DNA from 2 places in the Methylobacterium sp. WL1 genome. Region 1 is predicted to be linked to the other one. Evidence: riboswitches for the same ligand, from Rfam matches in the RefSeq annotation. Region 1 holds a riboswitch; the other holds the start of a gene.
What was found. A riboswitch is a leader RNA that binds a small molecule or an ion and turns the genes downstream of it on or off. The one in region 1 is predicted to bind cobalamin.

Region 1 (7,595 bases):
TCGTCCTTGCCGATCCGAAGAACCGATTTTCACTTGAGACTGGCTCCGCGCCTGCACAAAAGGTCTTCCGCGCGATGAACCCTTTCCTGATCCTCGGGCTCGCGATCGGCGCGGAGGTCACCGCCACCCTGGCGCTGAAGGCCGCCGACGGCCTGACCAAGCCGGGCCCCACCCTGATCGTGGCGGTCGGCTACGGCACCGCCCTGTGGCTGATGTCGAGCAGCATGGACATGCTGCCGATCGGGGTGGTCTACGCGATCTGGTCCGGGGTCGGCATGATCGGCGCCGCGCTCGGCGGCGCGTGGCTGTACGGCGAGGCGATCAGCCCGACCATGCTGGTCGGGATCGCGATCATCGCGGTGGGCGTGGCCATCCTGGCGTCCGGGCAGGGCCAGCACTGAGCCGGATCCCCTCCGGGCCCCCGGGTCGCGCTCAGAATCGGCCGCGCTCAGAACCGGCCTGCGATGGTGAGGCGCACGGCCGTGGGCTCGACCGGGTGGAACACGCGGTCGGTCAGGCCCTCGGCGGGCTCCCCGGGCAGGCGCGAGACGTAGGCGTAGGTGATCTGGTCGGACTTGCTGTTGGTCAGGTTCAGCACGTCGAGGGAGACGCTGACCCCGTTCTCGAAGGCGTAGCCGACCCGGCCGTTGAACAGGGCGGTCGGGCGCGAGCGGATGGAATTGTCCTCGATCAGCGGGCGCGGCCCGAAATACCGGAACCGCAGGGAGCCGAACCAGCCGAGCGGCGCGCCGAAGGTGATGCCGGCCGACGCGATGGTGGTGGGCGCCTCCGGCACCCGGGTGCCGACCGGGTCGGAATCGGAGAACCGGGCGTTGGTGATCGTCAGATCGCCCTCCAGCGACAGGAACGGCGTCAGCGCGTAGCGGTTCGTCCACTCGACGCCGAAGCGCCGGGTCGGGCGGCTCGGCTCCGTGGTGCCGGTGTCGCCCTGGAACAGGTTTTCGGACGCGAAGTCGAGCCGGAACAAGGCGAGGCTCGTCTCCAGCCCGGCGATCGAGCGGTTGCGCAGCCCGACCTCGTAGCCGGTCGAGGGCACCAGGAACGGCGCGCGGCCGATGTTGAACAGGGGGCTTGCCGGATCGACCGTGGCAGTCACCCCGCGCACGTCGTTCGAGTGGAAGCCGCCGCCGTAATTCACGTAGAGCTCGGTGTCGAACCACGGTCCGAGGGTCAGGCCGAGCTTCGGGTTGACGATGCCGTCGCGGGCCCGGCCCGAATTGGCCGGCGTGTCCGAGGCGACGCGGGCATCATAGCCGTCGGCACGGAAGCCGAGGCTGGTGCGCAGCCAGTCGGTCCAGCGCACCCGGTTGTCGAAATAGACAGCCCCGCTCGTCTCCAGCACCCGGTCGTCGAGCACGCCCGAGCGGTATTGCCGGTTCGTCGTGTTGAACAGCCCGACCCGGATGCTGTCGGTCCGGGTCTGCACGCCGACCTCGTTCTCCATCGGACGCCCGAACACGTCGCCCTGGAAGATGTGCAGCGCCTCGCCGCCGCCGATGATGCGCTGGTCGAGCTGGTGGAACTGGTCGCCGCTGACCGGATCGTTGAGGAAATAGGTGAAGTCGTTGAACAGGTTGAGCTGCGAGCGGATCACGTAGGCCGAGGCCCGGGTCAAGCCGGTTTCGTCGGTGCTGCTGAAGCGGCCGGACAGCGAGAGGCGGCTCGTATCGCCGCCATCCGTGAGGTTGATCGTGCCGTAGCGGCCGATCAGCCCCTGCGCGACCGCCCGCTCGGGGATCTGGTTGGTGGCGGTCCAGCGGCCCGCATAGGCCATGCCGGTGACCGAGAATCCGTCGAGCGCCGTGCCCTGGCTGTAGCGGGCGACGGTGCTGATCTTGCGCAGGGCGTCCGGGACCACCCACGGACCGTCGTAGACCTGTGCGTCGGCCGCGACCAGGAGGTTGCCGTCCCCGATCGGGGTCGAGGCGATGGTGAGCGCGCGCTTGTAGCCGAAGCTGCCGATGGCGGTGAGCGCGAGGTTTTTCTGGACGGTGTCGAGATAGTCGATCCGCACGGAGCCGGCGGAGGCGAAGTCGCCGTCGCGTACGAAGTACGGCCCCTTGTGGAACTCCACCGCGCCGACGAGTTCGGGGATCAGGAAGTTGATGTCGGCATAGCCCTGCCCGTGGGCGTGGGTGCGCATGTTGAGCGGCATGCCGTCCAGGAACAGGGCGATGTCGGTACCGTGGTCGAGGTTGAAGCCGCGCAGGAAGAACTGGTTGGCCTTCCCCTCCCCGCTATGCTGGGTGACGATCAGGCCCGGCACCGCCTCCAGCACCTCGCCGGGACGCGTCACCGGCCGGCTGTTGAGCTGGGCGCCCGTGATCACCCCCGCGCTGGCGGAAGCCACGGGCAGGAGCGGGCCGCCGATGCCGGTCACGCCGCCGACATAGCCCGCACTCGCGGCGGCACCGCCCCGCGGGGCCCCGGAAGGCTCTGCGGTGACCGAGATCTCGTCGAGCGTCGCCTCGGTGTCCGGGCCCGGCCGGGATCCGTCCCGGGCGGAGGCCGCAGGGGGCAGCAGCGCCAGGGCCGTCAGCACGGCCAGTTTCGAGAGCGTGAAGCGCGGGACAGGACGGGACACGGGACCTCGGGCGACGGCAGTGGCACGTCACCGCGAACGAGACCGCGCCGACCGCGCTCGCGCGGGCGTCCCGGCACCCGCCAGGACACCCCGCCCAGCGCGTTTCGCGTGTGACCACGACTGACGGCAGGTCTCCTGGCTCACGGGTCGCCGCCCTCTCGTCGTCTTCCCGGGCGAGGCGGCCCAGTGACGTGGTGACGAGAAGGCTCACCGCTTACAGTTGCGGGGGCAGCCGCGGATTCGGGGAAGACCCCTCACCGCGTTCCCTTTTGATCCCCGAAGGGAACCGTCCCGGCCACCTTCGAGCCAAGGCTTGGGTCCCGTCAACGTCCCGGCACCGGTTGGCGGCGTGTGTGTCTATCGGATGACACCGGGCCCTCGGCCGGCTCTCGTTCCAGCCGAACGAGGCCGCCGACCGGGGGACTCGTCCCTCCGATCCCGGACGGCTCCGGGCGATGCTACGCTAATGGTATCGCGAAGCTTTTCCGCCCGGACCTGCGGCTCCCGCTGCGGCTCCGGTCCGTCCCGCGAGGGGCCGCGTTCCAGGGCTGTCCGTGGTCCGCCAGCGCGGGCCGACCGGCGTTCGGGGCGATCCACGCATGCCGGCCCGCCACATCCTCGCCGCGAACGTGCACACAAGCTTGGCGCGTACAACGATCGAGAGTGGCGACGCCGGGCAGGGCGATCGCCCTGCCCCGAGGCCGGAGGACGGAGCGCTGATGCATGCAGGGTAGCGAGAGGATCAAGACCGTTTCGGGGCTGGTCGCGCTGGCGCTCGCCGGCGGCCTCGGTGCGTGCAACACCGCGTCACCCCTGACCACAGGATCGATCCCCGGCCGCAAGCCGTCGATGGTGGTCACCGACGCCGAGCGCGACTGCCTCGGCCGGGCCATGTATTTCGAATCGAACCGCAGCGACGAATCCGGTCTGCTGGCCGTCGGCACCGTGGTCATGAACCGGATGGAGGCCGCGATCTTCCCGGGCGGCATCTGTGCGGTGGTCGGGCAGCCCGGGCAGTTCGCCCCCGGCGTCCTGACCAAGCCGATGCAGGACCGCGACCTCCAAAAGGTGGCGGATGCCGCCGACGCGGTGCTGGCGGGCGAGCGTCACCCGAAGGTCGGGAAGGCGATGTATTTCCACACGGCCGGCCACCACTTCCCGTACACGAACATGCACTACGTGGCCGTAGCCGGCGGCAATGCCTTCTACGAGAAGCGCAACTCCCGCGCCGCCAAGGCGGAAACGCCGGCGCCCGCCGCCCTGCCCCCGACGGTGTCGAGCTACGCGGCCGGCCCGGCTGCGCCGACGCGTTAGCGCTGCGCACAACGATCCGAACGGCCTTGCCGGATCCGGATCGCGCTTCCGGCGCGGGTCCCTCCCCTTGCCGCAAGCCTGCGCCCCGGCACCACCCGCTCGCAGCGCGTGTCCATCCCGCTGCGAGCGTGGCCGCCCGCGACCACGCGGGCCGGCGGAAGCCGCCGCAAGCCATACATCGGGACGCGGCTCCCGACAGGGACGCGGATCGACCGGCATAGAACGAGGCGGTGCTGTCGATCGCACCATCTTGACCGGTCATGGCAGATGAAGTGACATCGCGCGCGGCGGTAAATCTGTTGATTGGCTCCGTGACCCGCGGAGGCGAGATTTACATCGACGGGCGACGCCTTAGCTTGTCGGTTAGAACTACCCACGAATCACGGATCTGCCGCCGATGATTGCCCACAGGGTAGCGCTCGCTGGTGCGGTCCTCATTCTGAGCATCGCACCGGCAGCCTCTCAGTTGCGCCGCCCGATGACCTGTACGGAGGACGTCTCGGTGGGGCTCGACGCGGCCCCCGGCCCCGAGGGTGCAAAGCCTCAGCCGCACCGGGCGCGGACCTTCTCGTTGGTCTCCGGCGGCGGCTTGCTGACCGTCCTCTCCGCCGGGCGGTCCGACTATTACGAATGTCAGGTGGCGTCGCCGCGCTTGAATGAACGGACCCCGCGCAACGCGATCAAGTGCCAGAACGGCGTATATTTTCTTCTGATCGACCTAAACAAGCTGAACTTCGTCGAGGCGCAGCTCAATCCGGAGGATCGCGGCGAGATCAAGATGAGCTACGGAAGCTGCAAGATCCTCTGACTGCGCTCAATCCATCCGGATCAGGATGTAGGCCGAGACCGCGATGACCGCGATGGTCACCGCGAACAGCAGAAGCGTCCTGGCGAACGCGCCGTCGGGCGGGTCTGGTGCGTCGTTCATCATGCTCTCCCAGCCCCGGAAGGATGGTGGCGTTTGCCGTCTTGCTCAACGTATGAGCGGCCAATAGGCAGCATCCGCATAGAGTGGTCGGTAATCTGCGCTGTTGGCACTGAAGAAACCGTTCCTCGTCTGCATCTCTCGCCGCCTAGCCGGAAGGGACGTGGCATGCCTCGAGGGGATCGGCGCCGGCCACCGTGATCGAGCGTGCCCGCGGCCGCCCCCGGTCGAAGGGTGCATCACCGGTAGAACTGCGTCGCCGCCGGGGTCCATTGCCTGAATCCGGTCGCGACCATGTTGGCGACCACCCGGCAGATATACTGTTTCTGCGCCGCATTGTTGTTCGGCCCGGCATGGTAGCGCGCCACCGCCATCGTCCAGCTGCCCTCTCGCTTCTTGAACTCTTGGAGGAATTGGGTGGCGTACTGGACGTTCGCGAGCCGGTCGATCATGGCCTCGACCGAGCCGAGCTTGCCGCCGTGATAGAGGTGGTTGATCTGCATGCAGCCGAGGTCGATCGGGCGGATGCCCTTGCTGCGCGCTTCCGTGAAGCGAGCGATCACGTCCCGCGGCCCCGTTCCGAAATAGGCGGTTCCGGCGAAGCTCATGGCGTAGGGTTGAAGGGAGCCGCGCTTGCTGATCCTCGGTCAGGCCGACGGCGTAGAGCACGCCCAGCGGCACGCAGTAGCGGGCGGAGGCGCGCGCCATCTCGGCCTCGCAGACATTCGCCACTGCCGTGACAACGCTAGAGATAAATGCCGCTCTCACGAAGACGTACCACTTCATCCGTCCGTTCCCTTTTGCGTCTGTTGCCCGCTTGGCGCTGCTCGTCCTGCTGCTGTCTGGTGCCCTCGTTGCCCGCGCGGGCCCCGTCGTTGAACGATGGCGACGCGTGAAATTGTGAGCCGTCCGACGCGGTCGATGCCTCGGCTGAACGCGCCTGCCCGACGATGCCCCCGGCTTGGTAGCTGCCGTGGCTCAGGAGGTCGGTATGGATCGCCGTATGCTCGCGCAGCAGCGTGGCGGTCTCCGACTGCGAGGCGCGCGGATGGGTTAAAAACTGGCCGTTGGAGAGCTGCACCTCCAGGGTGACGACCCCGAGATCGTCCGGCCGAAGCCGGATCTTGAGGACGCGCAGCGGCCCGTCCGGGACGCCGCCAGCCGTCGGATCGGCATGGGTCCGGCCTTGCACGGCGGCCGCGGTCGCGCGCTCGAGCTTCTCCCGGATGGCCGTCGCGATCATCGGCAGGGTTCGGCGGGCAAGCTCGTGGCGGTCCCGCTTCCGTCGCGCGATCCGGCCGACACTGCGGCATCCTCCGCATGCTCGCCGATGGAGGCGAGAACGGCCCGCTCGATCCAGGAGATCACCTGGCTTTGCGCAGGTGCGACGCCCATCGGCTTCTGGGGGGCGGCCGTGTCGAATGCCGTGGTCGTGCCGCGGATCCGGCTTCGACTGGACCAGCGGCTGAAGCTTCAGCGCCGCTGCGGCATTCAGGGCCAGCAGCGCGGACAGGGCGCCTGCAGGATCGAGAATCGTTGACATCAGGGCCGGGCGGCTTCGCACTCGCAGGCTCGGGCGCGGGCGCGCCACCCGCGACGTTGGGCTTGAAACGAACCGCACGGCCCAGCACCGCGACGCTCGCCCCGGCGCCGCGAAGGACCTTCGCGACGTCAGGCGGATCTCGCTTTGGTGGCCGCCGAGGTGATTCGTAGGAAGGATTGCCGGCTGGCAGTCGGGCGCTTCGCGGCGTTCGTAGGCGTCGCCGAGACCACGGTGCGCAACGCGATCTGCGAGGCCCGGAAGCTCGAGCTGCTGACCGTCGAGGAGCGTCAGATCACCGGCTTCCGCAGCGAGACCAAAATCGTGCGGATCGTCTCGCCCGAATGGACCGCCCGGCCACGGCTGGCCCAAAGGGAGAATGCCGCCGAGTCTCCCCCGTCCGGAGAGAAGGTCATCACCACCCTGCTTTTCGGGGGGAGAGGGTGCAAGTCCGCAAAGCGTATGTCCGCTGAGGCTGCAGATCTGTGAAAGACGAGGCCAGCGGGACCAAAACAGGGGCTGCCGACAACCGGCTGTCGACCTCGACCAATCAGGCCAACCGAGAATGCGCGCGCGTGGTGGAACAGGCCGAGCCATGCGGTGAGGATCTGCAGCCGTTCGGCGAGACGGACGAGAAAACAGGATTGAGAACGAAACAGTTCTCGCAGTCGACCCGTTGAGGACGCCATGACCTGCATCGCGCTCCTTATCGAAGCCCCTCAGGGGGTACGGTTCCTCGTCGCCGCCACACCGCGGGAGGCTGCGCTGAAGGCCGAGTCCGTTATTGCCGCCATCCCGCAAACCCAGTTGCCCGTTCCAGCTTGGGTTGCGGGAGCTAGCTCTGGCACGGCCGATCGCCTGATGAACTACCTGGCCGACGTGCAGATGGAGCGCTTGCTGGAGGGGGCCCTCTGAGACCATCTCAGGATTTGCTAAAGCGTCGCCTCTTCCGTCTGTGCGCCTGAGGCGTTCGCGACACCGCAAAGCGTGCGGCGGCCAAGCTCGTGACGACAGGCGCTCTCCGGGCCAGTTCCCCACAGGGCGCCCGTGAAGCCTCGGCCGGGCAGTCGCGGGAGGGTCGGCGCGGCGGGGGAACTGGACACCGCAAGCGCCGGCACACGGCCCGGATCTCTGATCGTCGGAGGCAATCCGCAGGGATCTCAACGAGTACTGGTGACCCGACACAGAACTCCAGCCTCTGCTCCTACCTC
Region 2 (7,595 bases), 2.1 Mb from region 1:
CCCGTGATCCGACGGGGCGAACCAGTATCGACGCGGAACTGGCTGACGGAGCCGACGTAGTAGGCGGTGTCAAAAACGTTCTCCACGTTGATGCCGAAGCGGAAGTTCTCGAACTTGTAGTAGGCGAGCGCGTCGGCGGCGACGTAGGTCGGCAGCTTAAAGCCGGAGTTGGATGCGTCGCCAGCCCGCTCCCCAGCCGCGCGTACGCCGCCGCCGATGCCGAGCCCGCGAAGGGGGCCGGCCTGGACCTCGTAGACCGCCAGCATGGTGCCGCTGTGCTCGGGGATGTTGAGCAGCGGGGCGCCGAGCGGGAGCACATTGTCCTTGGTGATGAACGCGTCCGTGAAGGCGTATCCGCCGATGATGCGAAGCTCCGGCGTGAGCTGGCCCGCAGCGGAGAACTCGAAGCCCTGACTGCGCACGCCCCCGGCCGCGATCTGGAAGCCGCTGTTGTTGGGATCGGCGGTGAGGACGTTCTGGCGGTCGATGCGGAAGGCCGCGCCGGTCAGCAGCAAGGCGCCGCCGTAGAGCTCGACCTTGACCCCGGCCTCGTAGCCGAGGCCCGTCTCCGGCTCGAACGGCCGCGACTGGGCCCCGAGGCTCGCGTCGGTGCCGATGTTGGGACGGAAGCTGGTGCTGACGTTGGCGTAGAGGGCGAGCTCGGGAAGGGGCTGATAGACGAGGCCCGCCCGCGGCGAGGCGGCGGCCCGGGTCTGCTCGCCGCTCGTGTTCCCGACGCGCTGCTTGAAGGATCGCTCGAACAGGTCGAAGCGCACGCCGGCGAGCGCCTTCCATTGCGGGGCGAGATCGACCAGGTCCTGGGCGTAGAAGCCGGTGTCCGTCACGCTTTCCAGGGTGTTGGAGGCGCGCGTGAGCGGCGGAAGGGGCTGACCGTAGCGAGGGCTGTAGATGTCTAACGCGTAGGGGAACGTGTTGAAGTTCGATCGCAGGTAGAGCTGCCGATTGTCGAAGTCCTCGCGGTCGAAGCCGAGGAGCAGGGTATGGCCGACGTCGCCGGTCCTGAACCGGCCGACGATCTCGGCTTGGCTGATGGCCGAGTCGTAGCTGTAGTCGCGAAAATTGCGGTCGCGGATGACGGTACGGTTGTTGGCCTGGAGGCCGCGACCCTCAGCGCTCTCGCCATTGAGGGTGCCGGTGTTGAACTGCGCCGCGAGCCGCATCTGCCAGTCCGCGTCGAAGCGGTGGTCGAGCCGAACCTGCAGAACCTCATCGGTCTGGCGGGTGGCCTGTCCGGGCTCGCCGAGGAAGCGGGAGATCGGCACGAACCCGAGCTGCTTGTTCACCGCGACCACGCCGCGGTCGACGATGACGTTGTTGCGGGTGACCGAGGCCTCGACCGTCAGCTTGGTGTCCGGCGTGACCTGCCAACTGAGGACGGGCGCGATGAATAGCCGATCGTCGCCGACGAAATCGCGGTAGCTGTTCTGGCTCCCGCCCGCGAGGTTGAAGCGGTAGAGCAGCGTCTTCTCGTCGTTCAGGGCACCGCCGGCATCGACGGTGCCGCGGAACTGCTCGAACGAGCCCCAGAGCCCGCCCATCTCGACGAAGCGGGTGGCGGTGGGCTGCTTGGTGATGATGTTGACGAGGCCACCGGGGTCGCTGCGACCGAACAGGGCGCCGCCCGCCCCCTTGAGTACCTCGATCCGCTCGATGTTCTGGGTGTCGATGAGCGGGGGCGGGCCGCCGCGGTTCGCCGCGAGGCCGTTGCGGTAGACCTCGGCCGTGGTCACGCCGCGGATGGCGTACGCGAATGTGCCGAGGCCACCGAAGTTGTTCGTTTGGGTCAGCCCCGGCACGTAGTCGAAGGCGCGGTCGACGCGGGTGGCGTTGATGTCGGTGATGAGCTCGCGCGGCACGACCGTGACCACCTGCGGGACGTCGAGCTGGCGCGTATTGGTCTTGGTGCTCGATACCGCACGGTCGGAGCGGAAGCCCGGTGTTGGTCCGATCAGGCTGATCGCATCGACGGAGCGACCGAGGACGTCCGGGCGGGCGGGTCCGCCCGCGTTCGCCTCGACCGAGAGCGTGTCCAGGGCGACCGCCGCGTCCTTGGCTTGCACCTCGGATGTCAGAAGGCCTGCCGCGAGGATCGTACTCCCACGAAGGAGGCGCGAGAGGCGGCGATGTCGCCGACGAGGAAACTGGAGAACGAAGACCATCGGGCGAGCCCCACCGCTTGCCGGGGCCGCATGTCGATGGAGCGCGCGTGCGCGATGAAGGTCTGATGGACCCGCGTCGAACGGCGACCCACCGGACACCCCGCCCGCGAGACCAAAACAACCGCCAAGGCAGGTCTCCTGGCTCACGGGTCGTCACCTCTGCCTGACCTTCCCAGCACTAGATGCCAGTGGTCATGTTCGGCAGCGGCTCACCGCTCACAGTTGCGGGGGCAGCTCCGGTCTCGCCCTTGCAGGCTTCACCGAATTCCCTCTTAGCTCACGATCACGGGACCGTGAGAACCTTGACAGCTCCACCGGCACTTTTTGAGACGACAAGTCAACGGAGTAGAAACCCACGCTTGGGGGCGCGACGTAGGTGAGCTGTTTGTGCCTGTGGATGTGTCTATTACGACACAACGGCAGCGGCACGATCCAGCTGTTCCGAAAGGGTGTTGCCACCTGCTCAATCCGACGATGAACGTCCGCTTAGAAAGAAGTGGGCCAGCGGATGTGTACGGTGAGTTTGGGTCGGTGGAGGGCCGCTTATCCGGCGGAACGTCTCCGAAGCGGACCGGCAGCTTTCGGCCACCTTCGGTCATCCGGAGGCGATTAAACCTCCGCCAAGCAGACCTTCCGAAACGCCGAGTATGGTCGCGGTAGACCCTACGATGGTGAGGCTTGGGCGAGGAGGACGGCTTTACCAATCAGGTCGGCACGCTCGCGGCGGGCGAACTCGACAAGCCGGCGCAGGGTAGTCTGCCAAAGCATGCTGCGGGGATCCCCGCCGCGGCGGTATCACGGTCGGGGAGGCGCGGGTTCGCCTCCAGAAGAGCGAAGGCGACAAGCTGGCGTTGCGCGGCTTGCCGGAGTGCTAGCTTGCAGTCGCCCTTCGTCATCCGCAGCACGTCGAACGGGCGCATCGTCAGCGCCTTGCTTCCGGCGGTGCGAGCCAGCGCAACGCCGTTTTGGCCGCTGCCACGGAAAAGGTCCGGCCCTGGCCGAGCCCGGCGCGCATAATTTCGTGCCGGATATTCGCTCGCAGGACGATGCGGCCAATATCGATGTCAGCGCCGACGAGTTCCGCCAAGTCGGCGGACTCGATCGCCAGGGCCGCGGCGATCTCCTCATTGCTGGCCCCGTATGCCGCAAGCGCCGTCGCACACCGCCTTCGCCGGCCCGCTTCTCCGCAAGGCAGCCGGCTGAGCACGTCGACCAGAGCAATGATCGAATCTGGACCAATTACAGGCCCCGATTTCCGCCCTGCGCCAGGGCGTCTTCCGCCGTGCTGACCGGCCATTTTTGCCTCCAACTTGAATTGCGAAATCGGCCTTGAGGAAATTAAATCTGCGAATGCGACCCAGTGCGGTCAGAAGCCCTCGCGGCCCGGACTTTTGCCTCCCCCCTCCCTTGGTAATCAGAGCGGGCGATCAAGCTGACACGGGCTCCAGCGTGGTCCGCATCATGTCGGCGGCTGCAGCGGCCCGCGCGTAGGCGTCAGGAGCGACACGACGGTCTCGGGGTGGGCTACCTCCCGGATCTTTGCGACGGGCGCTGTTGCCTCTCGCTGACACTCTGTGACGGCTCTCTGGTAGGCGGTGGCAGGGAGGTCGCCTTCAGCCTCGGCAGCCTTCACATCGATTGCCAGCATTGGCACGCGCTGGATGAGGCGGATCAGCAGCTCGGTGTTGGTGTCGTTCCTGGTCATGCCGCGACGGGCTCCAGGGCGACGCGAGTTGCGGCCGCCGCGGCGGCCGCATCGAGGTCGGCGTACTCGCCCAGGGGAGCGCCGCTTGGGCTGTAGGCGAAGCAGCCTGACCAACAGCGGACAACTCTCCCGATCAGGACGCCGGAGACGAACAGGTCCAGGGCCATGACGCGGCCTCCCACTACGCTACACGTGCAGCATTCTACCATGTAACTGTCAACAGTTCGTCACGTGTTCCCGTTATGGACTCGCGCGGCGTCGGGACTTTGCTTTGGTAATCCCGGGGCGACCAGATTATGCGCTGTGTAATTCCCCCTCTGATTGTCGGAGGATAGGCCAGGCTGATCCTCTGCCGGGTCGATCGCGACGGCCCCGCTACACCATCCCTCGCCGGACGGTCCCGACTGTCGTTGGGGAGATCCCGAGGCGACGGGCTATCTCACGGTCGCCGTGGCCTTCGGCGACAAGCGTCCGGATAGCTGCATGCCGATCAGCACGAGTTGGACGGGCCGGCTGTCCAGTTTGGACAGGGCTTGCAGGTTTGGGCTCTGAATTACCGAAGGTGGTTGCGTCCTGCTCCCGGAGGCGCTGGCCCATGCGCTCGATGTCGGCGCGGAGAGCGGCCACGACGGCGCGTTGATCGTCCCGGCTCTGCTCTAACTCTCCATCTGCCCAATGGCCGAGCCATGCCCCGCGGGCTCGCATGTCGTTGAGGGACCGGGCCGGCAGTGTATTCAGGATCTCCGCAACGAGCTGCTGGCGGGCCTCGGTGAAAAGGTACGGGTTGAAATAGTCGTCGACGACGTAGCGCTCATGGGTGAGGCGGTCGGCTGCCTCATACTCAGCCCAGGCCGACGCGACGGTCTCGGGCATGGGCCAAGCTTGCGAAGCCGCATGCCGCACGCTGAGGGGCATTGTAGCGCGCGAGGCGTGGGTGCCCCAACCGTCGAGGCTGGACCCGATTTCCGATCTGTCTCCCTGCCCCAGGAGCGACTCGAATGCTGCGCGAAGAGCGGCCTCCAACGGCGTATCCGTGAATACCGCGTCCTCGGATCCGTACCGTGCCAGGATGTCAGATGCCTCGACACGCCGACGGGCTTCGCGCTCGTTCCGTTCGGTCACCGCTTCAGGTCGGTTCATGAATTCGGCGAAGGCGTCGACCATCGACTGAGCGTCCGTCACCGGCTTTGGAGTGTCCAACTTGGACAGCGCTTGCTCGACGGTCAGGCCGGCCTTCTTGGCGATGGCTTTCATCCGCGCGGCGGCCGATGCCTTCTCGCCCGGGTTATCCGTACGGTCGTGAAGCGCGCGGACCTTCGCGAAGGTGTCCAAGCCGGCGGTCATTCAGGGATATCCGTTCGAGTTGATCAGGCGAATTACCCGCCCGCGAGGCGCGCTTGCGGATTGTTTCTCAGAAGGGTCCAAAACGGCCGCGGAGAGCTTGGTCGCTGGGGATCCGCTACTGCCGAGCCCGCCAACGCCGCCACGGGGCTGTTCTGGTCATGTACGGGGCATGCTATCCGCCGTCTCGAGCCCGTTTGTAGTCCGTGCCAGGATCGTTCGCCGTACTTGAGGGGCTGGCGTAGTCGCCCCGGTCGTCATCCTCGGGAGGCGGAGGAATGACCTGCCGAATTGCCGGGCCGGGTTGAGCCGGAGCGACCTCAATCAGATCGTCGCCATCCTCAATCGGCGGTGGCGGCGGGCGAAGGCGAGAGATGGCACGAGCGCTCACGGTCGGGGGCGCATGTGCGTCCTGAGTCTCATCCTGCTTCCGGTAGCCCTCTGTTGAGGTAGTACTGTGAGGTAGTACGGGGGTAGATATTTGCCCCTCAACAGGCAACGGATCTACCCCTATACGCGGACCGTTAGGGGGTAGAATTTTACCCCTCAAATCCGTCGAGCCAGATGAGAATGAGGAGTTAGGATTTATCCCTAAACTGGCGGCTTTCAGGGCCGTAATTCGCTCGATCCTATAGAGCGCGGATTTGGCGTGTCGTGCTTCGCGTTTGCGCTCGCTCTCGGCCTCCAACGCCGCGCACCGCTCGTCTCGGAATTGATACATCGTCCCTTGGCCACGCTGGCCCGGCAGGATGCGAACCCATCCCAAGTCGTCGCGCATGACGTCGCGGAAGCCGCGGATCTTGCCCTTCTGCGTCCGCGGCACCTCATCAATGAGAAGGTCGTGCGAGGCCTCAGCCCAGCCCGTGTCATCGTTCCTGCCCTGGGAGATCCGGAACGCGAGACGGAAGTGTGCGTCGCTGACGTCCTCGTCGCGGCACATGTTTTTGAGGATCCGGAATAGGTCCGTGATATCCTGGGAATTGGCGCGCTTACGCTTCGGCTGTCGATCGGACATGGCGGCGAGCCCCGGCCGATCAATGCAGCACGGTCAGAAACGGCGCGGCCGTGGCGAACTCGGCCATGAAGGCGACGGCGTAGGGACCATCCAGCCCACCGCTGGCAGCGCCGAATAGGTGCGCCTCGAACAGGTTGAGGGAGACACGCGCGGCGGGCCCGCCAATGAATGGCGCGGATCGCTGCAAGGCGGCTAGGAAGAAATACGGTCCGGCCCTCAGCCCCTCAACGATCTCCGCCAGCTGCGCCCGATCGTTGATCTGTGACCGCAAAAGCCATCGGGCTTCAGAAGCGCCGAGACGACGTTCCTCCGCGGGTGTGCCGCTGTCCCACACCAGTGCCGCCCGAACGGCCTTCGCGGCGGCGGTCCGGGACATGGGACGCGAGTCGATAGTGCCAGAGGCCGACATCAGCGGTCACCGTGATTGGCGTGAAGCAAGCGGATCGCGGACGTGACGGGCCCGCAGGCCTGCCACGGCTCGGGGTTGCTGAACAGGCGGCGTAGCGTATGAAGTAGGTAAGCCATTGATCGTCTCCGAAGGGCGTTGTTGGTGAGGCCGAGGGGCACTAGCCGGCGCTTCCTCGGCCGTTTTATTCCGACCGGCCGGTCTTTGATCGCTGCACAGCAGCAGCTAGATCCACGAGATACGAGCGTTCGGATTCTTCAGCCACGCGAGCGACGCGCAGAGCGTTCGCGGGCAATAGCGCTTCAACCTCTGCACGAAGCAGCCGGCGGAGAATGCCGGCCGGCAGCGCCTCAGCTTCTACGGTTTCGAGGATATGCGGAGCGCGTCGATCGCCGGCCTTCCGTGGCTTGCCTGGTAGGTCGTATGTCTCGATCTGGTCGAGGGTGATGCCGATCCGTTTGAAGGTCATCACCACATCCGGAAGAAGGTGACTCCGAAGCTCGCGCTCCAGTGCCACATCGATCAGCACGCCGGCGGGGTCGAAATCACCGACATAAAAGATGATGACCGGTTTCCCATCCCGACGGCCATTGATCATCTCAGCCGCTTCGTAAGCTAGAGTGATTGAAGAAAAGCCGCCGCAAGGATAGAGGCTGACGGCCAATTCCTCGCAGTCGTCCTGAATGGTTCCGGCGATCGAACGACTTTCGGTCCAAACCTCGCAATAGGCGTCGGCCTGCTGCCATAGATCGGAACGGTACAGACCGGCGACACGCCGCAGAAAATCACCGGACCCGCTAAACGTGTCGACGAAATATCCACGGCGCGTGGCGTCAGTAATCCAGGCGTAAGGTATCAAACCGGCCCGGCGCATTTTTACCATGCGCTTCTGCACCTGCTTGTACCCATCCTCCGATTTCTCAACGGGCTCCAGCAAGCGTGGGTCGG

Region 2: another riboswitch for cobalamin. It lies ahead of FVA80_RS18390 (TonB-dependent siderophore receptor); the one in region 1 lies ahead of FVA80_RS08255 (TonB-dependent receptor).

What each region holds. Positions count from the first base shown of each region.
Region 1 covers NZ_CP042823.1:1,663,126-1,670,720, forward strand. The annotation lists gene FVA80_RS08250 (multidrug efflux SMR transporter) at 75-401, shown strand; gene FVA80_RS08255 (TonB-dependent receptor) at 449-2,473, opposite strand; cobalamin riboswitch at 2,713-2,911, opposite strand; gene FVA80_RS08260 (cell wall hydrolase) at 3,329-3,919, shown strand; gene FVA80_RS08265 (hypothetical protein) at 4,422-4,727, shown strand; partial or broken gene FVA80_RS08270 (lytic transglycosylase domain-containing protein) at 5,084-5,630, opposite strand; gene FVA80_RS30365 (flagellar hook-length control protein FliK) at 5,590-6,087, opposite strand; gene FVA80_RS30370 (hypothetical protein) at 6,175-6,384, shown strand; gene FVA80_RS08280 (hypothetical protein) at 6,535-6,873, shown strand; gene FVA80_RS08285 (hypothetical protein) at 6,870-7,064, shown strand; gene FVA80_RS08290 (hypothetical protein) at 7,072-7,299, shown strand.
Region 2 covers NZ_CP042823.1:3,787,296-3,794,890, reverse strand. The annotation lists gene FVA80_RS18390 (TonB-dependent siderophore receptor) at 1-2,180, opposite strand, end outside; cobalamin riboswitch at 2,291-2,500, opposite strand; gene FVA80_RS18385 (hypothetical protein) at 3,103-3,477, opposite strand; gene FVA80_RS18380 (hypothetical protein) at 3,640-3,885, opposite strand; gene FVA80_RS30600 (hypothetical protein) at 3,882-4,052, opposite strand; gene FVA80_RS18375 (hypothetical protein) at 4,261-5,229, opposite strand; gene FVA80_RS18370 (hypothetical protein) at 5,954-6,187, shown strand; gene FVA80_RS18365 (hypothetical protein) at 6,261-6,617, opposite strand; gene FVA80_RS18360 (hypothetical protein) at 6,832-7,595, opposite strand, start outside.